DNA from 3 places in the Pseudomonas sp. JV414 genome. Region 2 is predicted to be linked to each of the others. Evidence: predicted binding sites of a transcription regulator. Region 2 holds the regulator's gene; each other region holds the start of a gene.

Evidence for each region. Region 2 encodes sigma-54, which starts transcription at its own class of promoters, with help from an activator protein. Its sites were predicted from a motif close to ANTGGCATNNANNTTGCTNT; they were not measured.
Region 1: F6R97_RS24975 (circularly permuted type 2 ATP-grasp protein) is a predicted target of sigma-54. The motif match lies at 2,144-2,163, and genes of this name have one in related genera.
Region 3: glnK (P-II family nitrogen regulator) is a predicted target of sigma-54. The motif match lies at 2,214-2,233, and genes of this name have one in related genera.

Annotation. Positions count from the first base shown of each region.
Region 1 covers NZ_VYKC01000022.1:205,083-209,215, forward strand. The annotation lists gene F6R97_RS24955 (hypothetical protein) at 1-185, shown strand, start outside; gene F6R97_RS24960 (PLDc N-terminal domain-containing protein) at 269-460, shown strand; gene F6R97_RS24965 (hypothetical protein) at 912-1,145, shown strand; gene F6R97_RS24970 (ribonuclease E inhibitor RraB) at 1,361-1,702, shown strand; gene F6R97_RS24975 (circularly permuted type 2 ATP-grasp protein) at 2,197-3,606, shown strand; gene F6R97_RS24980 (alpha-E domain-containing protein) at 3,619-4,133, shown strand, end outside.
Region 2 covers NZ_VYKC01000007.1:116,035-120,167, forward strand. The annotation lists gene lptA (lipopolysaccharide transport periplasmic protein LptA) at 1-34, shown strand, start outside; gene lptB (LPS export ABC transporter ATP-binding protein) at 34-759, shown strand; gene F6R97_RS10240 (RNA polymerase factor sigma-54) at 945-2,438, shown strand; gene hpf (ribosome hibernation-promoting factor, HPF/YfiA family) at 2,518-2,826, shown strand; gene ptsN (PTS IIA-like nitrogen regulatory protein PtsN) at 2,839-3,303, shown strand; gene rapZ (RNase adapter RapZ) at 3,306-4,133, shown strand, end outside.
Region 3 covers NZ_VYKC01000013.1:172,977-177,109, forward strand. The annotation lists gene F6R97_RS15670 (HigA family addiction module antitoxin) at 476-739, shown strand; gene F6R97_RS15675 (Bro-N domain-containing protein) at 751-1,278, opposite strand; gene F6R97_RS15680 (accessory factor UbiK family protein) at 1,755-2,021, opposite strand; gene glnK (P-II family nitrogen regulator) at 2,438-2,776, shown strand; gene F6R97_RS15690 (ammonium transporter) at 2,812-4,133, shown strand, end outside.

The DNA.
Region 1 (4,133 bases), on a different contig from region 2:
TGAGCAGCATGAACAAGGAAAACGGCGGGTACACGCTGATGAACTTCAGCCAGTTGCTCGACGACGAACTGCAAGTGGTGCTGGTCTACGGTAACGACGTACCACGGGTACTGGAATTGTGCGCCGAAGTCGGCATCGTCGCCGCGCCATCGCTGGAAGCCCTGAAAGTGGCGATCCACGTCTGAAGCTGTCTAGAAAGGTAATAAAACGGAACCCTCGCAAGGCCCGACTATCCTAAGAGTGCATATCACTCTTCGGGAGCGTCACCATGGGTTCCACGTTCAACAGCCTGGTTGGCCTGATTATTCTTGCCCTGGATATCTGGGCCATCATCAACGTGCTTAAAAGTGGCGCCGAGACCGGGATGAAAATCATCTGGGTGCTATTGATCCTCCTGCTGCCGGTTTTGGGCCTGATCATCTGGGCCATCGCCGGGCCGCGAGGCGATGTGCGGATCTGATCGGTTTCCCGCAAGCAACACTGAACCTGTGGGAGCGTGGCTTGCCCGCGATGCAGGCGCTGCGGTCAGTCAGATTCACCGCAGCGCTCCTATCGCAGGCAAGCCAGCTCCCACAGAGGATTGTGTCGAACCATCAGTGACGTTCGACCTGTCATATTCCGCGACATAGAATGCCTTCGCCTTGCCGCAATACGTACTGCAAGCGGTGAACAAACCCAGCAACGACTAAAATGAATACATAACCCTGTAGGAGCGAAGCTTGCTCGCGAACGCGGTGCATCAGCCAATACACCTATCAACTGATACACCGCCTTCGCGAGCAAGCTTCGCTCCTACACAGGTTTCTGTGTTTTTTTTCATGCCAGCACGCGGTAATCCGTTTGAACGATCACTCAGGGTAAAAGTCCAGATAGAAGTAAGCCCATCCATGGGTTTTATCGAGGAGGCACCGATGCAAAAGTGGAAAATCACTTTCGTGGATGATCACGGTGAAACAGTGGACGAACTCTTCGAGTGCGAGGAATGCCCGAATAGCGAGCAAGCCGCCAAACTCATTCGCGCCCGGTGCCTGCCGGTCGCTGCCGAACTGGATCTCAATGATCTGGAGGGTCGTACCGATGATCCGACCGTCAAAAGCCTGAAATCCCAGAACAGCATTGAAATCATCAGTATTACCCCGATCTGATACACCTCTTGTCACATTCACAACCAGACCTTGGCAGCAGCTCTGTCTTGGGGCTACTCTGCAAGCGAGATCAGCGAATGACTCGCTAAGGTCTGGTCTTGTCAGCTACATGCTTGTTTCCCGTCGGCAACCTCTGTTGCCGTATCGCTCTCACCAATCGGTTGAAAGTGCAGGGAATACGGAAAGTCTATCCATCAGTCTGAGGGGGACGTTTCATGAGCACAGCCTATCAAGAAGACATCAGCAGCAACGTGCTGCGCCGCATGAAAGAAGGCGGTTTCGACTTTTCACGATTCCATCCCATCGAGTTCTACGCCATTTTTCCGGACGAGGAGCGGGCACGCAGGGCGGCAGGTCATTTCTGTGGTGAATCCTTGAATGCCCAGATCAGCGTGCGCGACGACGGCGCGTGGCATCTGGAACTGAGCAAAGTGATGTACGCCACCTATGACGGGATCGGCGACTTTGAGCAGGACTTCGAGGCGGTGGTCGAGCCTCTGGGCGGTATCATCGAAGGATGGGGCGTCAAGCAGGAGGTACGAGGGCTACTCGCATAAGCTTATGAACAGTGACAACACTCAGCAACGGCTGACCTTTGGGTCGGCCGTTTTCGTTTTCGCGGTTTGAATAAGCCAAAGATCGCAGCCTCGTTTCACTCGACAGCTCCTACATTGGAATGCGTTCTCCTGTAGGAGCTGTCGAGTGAAACGAGGCTGCGATCTCTTGATCGTGTTTTTGATTCATAACGTTTCAAAAACGCAAAAAAAAGCCACCTGAACAAGCGGCTAGAAGGGAAGAACGATAAGTTTTCCAGCGAATGCCCGGATTATCCCCATCGCCTCCCGGGCAGTGAAATCAACTCTGACTATGCTGCAGATAGGCGACAGCATTGCTTCGCCATGAAGCGGGGGCGATCAGGTTGGGGCATTTACCGCACAGGATTGGTGCGGTGCGTGCAGCGCCATTATCCAACTGATTGATATCAAAGCGTTTATGCCGATGGCACGGGCCTTGCGAAGGTCTGGATGTCCGGAGTGACAAGGAGTACGGCATGATCCGCACCTATTTTGATGAGATGTACGACGCCGGCGGCCAGGTCCGCCCGCATTATCGGGAGTTTGCCCGTTGGCTGGCCGAAACGCCTGACGAGCTTTTGGCACAACGGCGACGCGAGGCCGATCTGTTATTTCATCGTGCCGGGATTACATTCACGCTCTATGGTGATGAGCAGGGGACAGAACGCCTGATTCCCTTCGACACCATTCCCCGCAGTATCCCCGCCAGTGAATGGCGGATCGTCGAGCGCGGCTGCATTCAGCGGGTCAAGGCATTGAACATGTTCCTTGCCGACCTCTATCACGAGCAGCGCATCATCAAGGCCGGCATCATCCCGGCCGAGCAAGTATTGGCCAACGAGCAATACCAGTTGGCGATGCAAGGGCTGGATCTGCACCGCGATATCTATTCGCACATTTCCGGCGTCGACCTTGTGCGCGATGGCGACGGCACGTACTACGTGCTCGAAGACAATCTTCGTACACCCAGCGGCGTGAGCTACATGCTCGAAGACCGCAAGATGATGATGCGATTGTTCCCCGAGTTGTTCGCGGCCCAGCGCATCGCACCGATCGACCACTATCCGAACCTGTTGCTCGACACCCTGAAAAGTTCCAGCCCGATCGACAACCCGAGCGTGGTAGTGCTGACGCCGGGGCGCTTCAACAGCGCGTTTTTCGAGCATGCATTTCTGGCCCGGGAAATGGGCGTTGAACTGGTGGAGGGCGCGGACCTGTTCGTGCGCGATGACAAGGTGTTCATGCGCACCACGGACGGGCCGAAAGCCGTCGATGTGATCTACCGGCGCCTCGACGATGCCTTCCTCGATCCGTTGGCGTTCAACCCGGATTCGATGCTTGGTGTTCCAGGTCTGCTGTCGTCCTACCGCTCTGGCAATGTGGTGCTGGCGAATGCCATCGGCACCGGGGTCGCGGACGACAAATCGGTATATCCCTTCGTCACGGACATGATTCGTTTCTACCTGGATGAAGAGCCGATCCTGAAGAACGTGCCTACATGGCAGTGTCGTAATCCCTCGGAACTGTCCCACGTGCTGGCCAATCTTCCAGAGCTGGTAGTCAAGGAAACCCAGGGCTCCGGCGGTTACGGAATGCTGGTGGGGCCGGCGGCGACGGCAGCGGAAATCGAATCTTTCCGTGAGCGGATCAAAGCCAAGCCCCACGCGTACATCGCCCAGCCGACGTTGTCTTTATCGACCTGTCCGACCTTTGTCGAAAACGGCATCGCTCCACGCCATATCGACCTGCGTCCGTTTGTATTGTCTGGCCGCGAAACCCGGGTTGTGCCCGGCGGTTTGACCCGTGTCGCCTTGCGCGAAGGCTCCCTGGTGGTGAATTCATCCCAGGGCGGCGGAACCAAGGACACCTGGGTGGTCGAGGATTGAAGGAAGCCTGCCATGTTAAGTAGAACTGCCTCGGATCTGTATTGGATGTCGCGTTACCTGGAGCGGGCCGAAAACCTCGCACGGATGCTCGACATCAGTTATTCGCTGTCACTGATGCCTCAGGACGGTCGTGGCGATGGCTTGCACGAACTCGCCATGCCGTTGCTGATCACCGGCACGCTGGACGATTATCTGGAGCGTCACGGCGATCTGCATGCCGAACGGCTGCTGCATTTTTTCGCCTTGGATGCGGCCAACCCGGCGAGCATCTACAGCTGCCTCGGTGCCGCGCGAGCCAGTGCCCACGCGGTGCGTGGGCGAATCACCGCCGACATGTGGGAAAACATCAACGCTACCTGGCTGGAAATTCGCGGGATCGCCGAACAGGGCTTGAGTCGCTACGGCATGAGCCGTTTCTGTGAGTGGATCAAGGAACGTTCCCACCTGTTTCGCGGTGCGTCCTACGGCACCATCATGCGTAACGACGCGTTCCGTTTCATTCGTCTGGGCACCTTTATCGAAAGGGC
Region 2 (4,133 bases):
GAAGAAGAAAACCGACGAGCAAAAGGCCCAGTAATGGCAACTCTGAAAGCTCAGCATCTGGCCAAGAGCTACAAGAGCCGTCAGGTCGTGCGCGACGTCAGCCTGTCCATCGACAGCGGTCAGATCGTCGGCCTGCTTGGCCCTAACGGTGCCGGTAAAACCACCTGCTTCTACATGATTGTCGGCCTGGTACAGGCCGATCAGGGCCGCGTACTGATCGATGACCTGGACGTCAGCCACCAGCCGATGCACGGTCGTGCGAAGGCGGGTATCGGTTATCTTCCGCAAGAAGCGTCGATCTTCCGCAAACTGTCGGTGGCCGACAACATCATGGCCATCCTCGAGACTCGCAAGGAACTCGACAAGGCCGGTCGTCGCAAAGAGCTGGAAAGCCTGCTGCAGGAATTTCACATCCACCACATCCGCGACAACCTTGGCATGAGCCTGTCCGGTGGTGAACGCCGCCGCGTGGAAATCGCCCGGGCACTGGCCACCAATCCGAAATTCATCCTCCTCGACGAACCCTTCGCCGGCGTAGACCCGATTTCGGTGGGCGACATCAAGCAGATCATTCATCATCTCAAGGCCAAAGGCATTGGTGTGCTGATCACGGACCACAACGTCCGCGAAACCCTGGATATCTGCGAAACCGCCTACATCGTCAACGATGGCCAACTGATCGCTGAAGGTGACTCCGCCACCATCCTGGCCAATGAACTGGTCAAGGAAGTGTATCTGGGTCATGAGTTCCGCCTGTAAGCACTGAGGTGCCCGGGTCGCCGAGAGAGCGCTCGCTTCAATAAAAAAATCAATAAGTTTTTATTGTTACAGCGCTCTAGGCAAACACTCCAGTTTCAGGCATATAATTTGCTTATGTTTGGCGCTTCGGCGCCCTGTAGTGGATGGCGCATGTGCGCCGGCGAATAAGGTGTTAAGCCCCTGCCATGAAACCATCGCTAGTCTTGAGAATGGGCCAGCAGCTGACGATGACACCGCAGCTGCAACAGGCCATCCGCCTGCTCCAATTGTCGACCCTGGACCTGCAACAGGAAATCCAGGAGGCCCTGGAGTCCAATCCGATGCTCGAACGCCAGGAAGAAGGCGACGACTTCGATAACGCCGACCCCTTGGCCGATAGCGCCGAACAGAAACCCAACGCCGACATTCAGGAACCCTCCTACCAGGAAACCGCCCCAACGGTGGATAACCTCGAGGAAGGCGACTGGAACGAGCGTATTCCCAACGAATTGCCCGTCGACACTGCCTGGGAGGACGTCTACCAGACCAGCGCCAGCAGCCTGCCGAGCAACGATGACGACGAGTGGGATTTCACCACCCGCACATCGGTCGGTGAAAGCCTGCAAAGCCATTTGCTCTGGCAACTGAACCTGGCACCGATGTCCGACACCGATCGCCTGATCGCCGTGACCCTGATCGACTGCATCAACAATCAGGGCTACCTGGACGAAACCCTCGAGGAAATCCTCGAAGCCTTCGACCCGGAACTGGACATCGAACTGGACGAAATCGAAGCCGTCCTGCACCGCATCCAGCAATTCGAACCCGCTGGCATCGGCGCCCGCAACCTCGGCGAATGCCTGCTGCTGCAACTGCGCCAGCTGCCCGCCAAGACCCCTTGGCTGGCCGAGGCCAAGCGCCTGGTCACCGATTACATCGACCTGCTCGGCAGCCGCGACTACAGCCAGCTGATGCGCCGCATGAAGCTCAAGGAAGATGAACTGCGTCAGGTCATCGAATTGGTCCAGAGCCTCAACCCGCGCCCGGGTTCACAAATCGAGTCCGCCGAAGCCGAATACGTCGTTCCCGACGTGATCGTGCGCAAGGACAACGAGCGCTGGCTGGTGGAGCTGAATCAGGAATCGGTGCCACGCCTGCGGGTCAACGCCCAGTACGCCGGTTTCGTGCGTCGCGCCGATACCAGCGCTGATAACACGTTCATGCGTAATCAGTTGCAGGAAGCTCGCTGGTTCATCAAGAGCCTGCAAAGCCGCAATGAAACCCTGATGAAAGTCGCCACCCAGATCGTCGAGCATCAGCGCGGCTTTCTTGAATACGGTGACGAAGCCATGAAACCGTTGGTGCTGCATGACATCGCCGAAGCGGTGGGCATGCACGAATCGACGATTTCACGGGTGACCACGCAAAAATTCATGCATACCCCACGGGGCATCTATGAACTGAAATACTTTTTTTCCAGCCACGTCAGTACCTCCGAAGGCGGTGAATGCTCGTCCACGGCGATCCGCGCGATCATCAAAAAACTGGTTGCCGCGGAAAATCAGAAAAAGCCGTTGAGTGACAGCAAGATCGCTGGTTTACTGGAGGCACAAGGCATTCAGGTAGCCCGTCGCACCGTCGCCAAGTACCGCGAATCCCTGGGGATCGCGCCTTCCAGCGAACGGAAGCGGTTGATGTAGCCGCCGGGCTCGCCACAGCGTTCCAGTGGCAGGCATTTCTGCCTGCCGCTTTATGCACTGGCAACGAAGGAGAAGCTGTATGCAAGTCAACATCAGTGGACACCAACTGGAAGTGACCGAACCCCTGCGCACCTATATCGGCGAAAAACTCGACCGATTAGAGAGGCATTTCGACAAGATCACCAATGTACAAGTCACGATGAACGTCGAAAAACTGCTGCAGAAGATCGAAGCCACGCTGCATATTCCCGGCGGAGAAGTGGTCGCCAATGCCGAGCATACGGACATGTATGCCGCCATCGACCTGCTGACCGACAAGCTGGATCGCCAACTCAAAAAGCATAAGGAAAAGACCCAGAGCCTCCTCCAGGGCGCAACCGGTCGTTAACCCCCCCAATCCATGATCCGACTAGAAACCATCCTGACCCCCGGCCGTTCTCAAGTGAACGCGCCGGGTGGCAGTAAAAAGAAAGCCCTCGAGCAAATTGCCAACCTTATCCACCGCGAAGTACCGGATCTGGAAATGCAGGACGTCTTCGAGGCCCTGATTGCCCGTGAGAAACTCGGTTCTACCGGTTTCGGCAACGGCATCGCCATCCCCCACTGCCGGCTCAAAGGCTGCACCTCGCCAATCAGTGCGCTGCTGCACCTGGAAGCCCCTATCGATTTCGACGCCATTGATGGCGCACCGGTTGACCTGCTGTTTGTGCTGCTGGTCCCGGAAGCCGCCACCGATGCACATCTGGAATTGCTCCGCCAGATCGCCAGCATGCTTGATCGCAAGGAGGTGCGTGAAAAACTGCGCAGCGCCCCGAGCAATGAAGCGTTGTATCAGGTTGTCCTGGACGAGCAGAACGGTCACTAATCATGCGCCTGATCATCGTCAGCGGCCGCTCCGGCTCAGGTAAAAGCACCGCCCTCGATGTTCTCGAGGACAACGGCTACTACTGCATCGACAACCTGCCTGCCGGCTTGCTGCCGGAACTGGCCGAACGCGCGCTGATTCACACCGAGTTGGCACAACCGTTGGTGGCCGTGTCCATCGATGCGCGTAACTTGCCAAGCCACCTGTCACGGTTCCCCGAATTGCTGGAAGAGGTCCGCAGCCGGCATATCCAGTGCGATGTGCTGTACCTGGACGCCGACGAAGAAACCTTGCTCAAACGCTTTTCGGAAACCCGCCGTCGTCACCCGCTGAGCAGCGCCAATCGCTCGCTGGCGGAAGCGATAGAGGACGAAACCAATCTGCTGGGGCCTATCGCCGATCTGGCCGACCTCAAGGTCAATACCACCAATCTGAACCTGTATCAGCTACGCGATACCATCAAGCTGCGCCTGCTGAATCAGCCGGAGCCCGGTACTGCGTTCCTGGTGGAATCTTTCGGGTTCAAGCGTGGCATGCCGGTGGACGCCGATCTGGTGTTCGACGTGCGCTGCCTGCCCAACCCTTATTGGAAGCCGGAGCTACGGGCACAGTCCGGGCTCGATCAACCGGTGGCCGAATACCTGGCGGCACAGCCTGACGTCGAAGAGATGTTCCAGGACATTTCCTCCTACCTGCTCAAGTGGCTGCCCCGCTTTGCCGCCAGCAACCGCGCCTATGTCACCATTGCCATTGGCTGCACCGGCGGGCATCACCGCTCTGTCTACCTGACCGAACGTCTGGGTCAGGTCCTGCAAAAAACCCTGAAGAAC
Region 3 (4,133 bases), on a different contig from region 2:
GGGGATTTGGTGGGATGTTTGGGGCGACAAACTTTCACTGGATGTTGCAAGTAGGAAGCAGGCCAATCGCGAGGCACAAAAAAACCGCCACTCGGGCGGTTTCTTCGGGGAGCCTGGTCAGACTCGTGCAAGCCATCAGGTTCAAGTTCTTTGCCATATGTTGTCGCCACTTTAAAAAAGCGATGTTGGCTGGCAGAAACGTTGCCAGCCAAGCGAAGTGCTTCAGCATGAAGTTCAGCAATCCATACTGATTTGGGCTTTCGCTTCTTGGGGTTCATAGGCACCTCGTTATTGGATACTTGGTTTTTGGTGAATCGTAAGTGAAGGGGAATGGCTGACGTAATCAGCCGCGAGAGCTGTTTTTTGTAGGACCGGTCTTGGATAGATGAAGGACTTCGGTGAAAACTCACGGCCGCACTTGTCGGATCGAGGTGGCTGCTTATGATCACAGCTGATCTAGTCCTCAGGAGGGGGAATGAGCAATTCTGGAATGCGGCCGATTCATCCTGGCGAAATCCTAAAAAAGGAATTTCTTGAGCCGCTGGGTATTACAGCGGATGGTTTGGCTAGTTCGTTGAGAGAGGTCGCGGGCGAAGTGAGCGCCCTTGTGATGCGGGAGAGAGGTGTAAGCCCTGACCTTGCCAAGAGGCTTTCCATTTGCCTGAAAACCACGCCCGAGTTCTGGCTAAACCTGCAATCGACCTACGATCAGCGCAGAGCCGAAATCGAGCGTGGTTGAGCTTCGGGTACTTAAAAAGACTGCAGCACCCGCGAAGCACGCTTCCACCACGGAGCATTGACCGTACTTCGCGGTCGTTCCTCATTCGGCAGCAGCTGCGGAACATCCTGCAACCGAATCCACGGCTGGTTATTCCAGTGCAGCAAGCTCAATGACATCTGCGGCCAATTCAGCAGGCTCAGAATCGGGCGCTCTGTTGAGGTGGGTTGCTGGGCGTCTCTGAGCGCAGGCACCACGTCGTGGGTCAGCCATTCGCGAAGGCCTCGGTATTCGGGGCAGTAATGGTAGACCAGTAGCGCGTAGACGCCGGATTCGCTGATCAGCAGTGTGTTTTCGACGGTGCCGTGGATGAGTGTCTGCAGATTCTGGTGTTGGTCGGGATCGAGTTTGCGTAGCGCTCGTTCGTCGAGGAATAGCCTGAGCAATCGGCCGAGGTCGCGGGCGCTAAACCAGGGTTGGTTTTCCAGGAGGAGGGCGTGGAGGTGGAGTTTGTGGCGGGTGAAGATGTGTGGGGTCAGGTAAGTGTCATCGCTATTCATTGATACAGCTCCTTTTGCTAAAGGGGCTGCCGTCAACCGTCGCCAAACGATTGGGTGGCAGCTGTACGCGGGTTGGCGAACCGGAGCAAAAGGAACCCGGCAGACCCGAAGATCTCCCACGCACAGCCGCCATGACTCGATGTGGCGGAAATTAGCCCGCCGTCGGATGGTCGTTGTGCACCTTAAGCTTTCAGGTCGCCAAACCCAGTGCTGAATATTCAGCTGAGGGTGAGCTTAGGAACCGGGGCTTTGCGGCGCAATCGGACGGCGGTGTGTTCTTTGTAGGACGTTGCCGGGATGTTTGCGGGGCTTAAGATCAAAAGATCGCAGCCTTCGGCAGCTCCTACAGGACACATTGAATGATCGTTCCCACGCTCTGCGTGGGAATGCATCCCGTGACGCTCTGCGTCACATCCTGAAGCGGAACGCGGAGCGTCCCTGGCGGCATTCCCACGCGGAGCGTGGGAACGATCAGCTTACTCGGCGTCAGCAGGAGGATTGAGCTTCGCTTCCAGCTCAGCCACTTTCGCCTCAAGGCTCTCCAACCGTGCCCGGGTGCGTGCCAGCACGACCATCTGGCTATCAAACTCTTCCCGGCTCACCAGATCCAGCTTGCTGAAGCCACTCTGCAACAGAGCCTTGAACTGGCTTTCGATTTCGCTTTTTGGCAGTGGGGTGTCGCCGCTGAAGAGGCGGGAGGCGGTGCCGCTCAGGGCGTCGAGGAAGTCTTTGGGCGCGAGCATGGGAAATGTCCTGTCAACAATGGCGGGCAGTGTATCACGCAGTGTCTATAGTCAATCTCGGCAGCAGCGATGCACGCTTTTCGCGCAGTCGAGTGGGCAGTCGCGCACTGTTGTTGTGCGTAACGGTTGCGTCAATCGGTCGAAAGGTTCTTCAGCAGCGGCCAAAGCATTGAAATCAATGGGTTTTGGATAGATGGCAAGCTTTCTGCTTAGTCGCTGGTGACCCATGCACTGATGCAGTCGCTGTGACGAATGCAGTGCGCCAAGCGGAACGGGGGAAGTTTCGTGCGGAGTGGTTCGCTGGCGTCGGACGGGCAGGTAAGGCCGACGATGCGTTACAAAGCCAGGCACTGCGCTTAGACTTGAGTCGGGTTTGTTTTCCTGGGGCAAGTCCACCAATTCGGGAGAGAGTTTTCATGAAGCTAGTCACTGCCATCATCAAGCCGTTCAAACTGGACGACGTGCGCGAGTCGCTGTCCGAGATCGGCGTGCAGGGCATTACCGTTACTGAGGTCAAAGGCTTCGGTCGGCAGAAGGGTCACACCGAGCTGTACCGCGGCGCGGAGTACGTGGTCGATTTTCTGCCCAAGGTGAAGATCGATGTCGCCATTGACGACAAGGATCTGGACCGGGTTATCGAGGCGATAACCAAGGCCGCCAACACCGGCAAGATCGGTGACGGCAAGATCTTCGTGGTCAATCTGGAACAGGCGATTCGCATTCGTACCGGCGAAACCGATACCGACGCAATCTAAGCCGCCACAAACCCAACGCCCCAGGAGAAAACAATATGACTCTGCGTAAATTCGCAGGGCTAGGAGCCCTGTTGTCCCTCGTAATGCCCGGCCTGGCCATGGCGGCAGACGAAGTGGCGGCCCCAGTCCTCAACTCCGGCGATACCGCCTGGATGATGACCTCGACAGCCCTTGTGCTGTTCATGACCATTCCCGGCCTCGCGCTGTTCTACGGCGGCATGGTTCGCTCGAAAAACATTCTTTCCGTGATGATGCAGTGCTTCGCCATTACCGGTCTGATCAGCATTCTGTGGGTCATTTATGGCTACAGCATTGCGTTCGACACCACCGGCATGGAGCAGGGCGTCGTCAACTTCAACTCGTTCTTCGGCGGCATGGGCAAGGCATTCCTCGCCGGTGTCACGCCTTCGAGCCTGACTGGCCCCGCGGCGCTGTTCCCCGAGGCGGTCTTCATCACCTTCCAGATGACTTTTGCCATCATCACCCCAGCGTTGATCGTCGGTGCTTTTGCCGAGCGGATGAAGTTCTCCGCCATGCTGATCTTCATGGGTATCTGGTTCACTCTGGTTTACGCACCGATTGCGCACATGGTCTGGTCCGGCAACGGCGGCCTGATGTGGGATTGGGGCGTTCTCGACTTCGCCGGCGGCACCGTGGTGCACATCAACGCCGGTGTGGCCGGTCTGATTGCCTGCCTGGTGTTGGGCAAACGTAAAGGTTTCCCGACTACCCCGATGGCCCCGCACAACCTCGGCTACACCCTGATGGGCGCCGCGATGCTGTGGATCGGCTGGTTCGGCTTCAACGCCGGCTCCGCTGCCGCCGCCAACGGCACTGCCGGCATGGCGATGCTGGTCACCCAGATCGCCACCGCTGCTGCGGCGCTGGGCTGGATGTTTGCCGAGTGGATCACCCACGGCAAACCAAGCGCACTGGGTATCGCTTCGGGTGTGGTGGCCGGTCTGGTCGCGATCACTCCGGCGGCAGGCACCGTGGGCCCGATGGGCGCCCTGGTGATCGGTCTGGCGGCGGGCGTGGTGTGCTTCTTCTGCGCCACCACCCTGAAACGCAAACTCGGTTATGACGACTCCCTGGATGCCTTCGGCGTGCACGGTATCGGCGGTATCCTTGGCGCGATCCTGACCGGTGTGTTCGCGGCACCGGCTCTCGGTGGCTTCGGCACCGTCACCGACATCGGTGCACAAGTCTGGATTCAGTGCAAAGGCGTGGGCTTCACGGTGATCTACACCGCGATCGTCACGTTCATCATCCTCAAGGTCCTGGACGCTGTCATGGGTCTGCGTGTCACCGAGGAAGAAGAAGCTGTCGGCATCGATCTGGCGCTTCACAACGAACG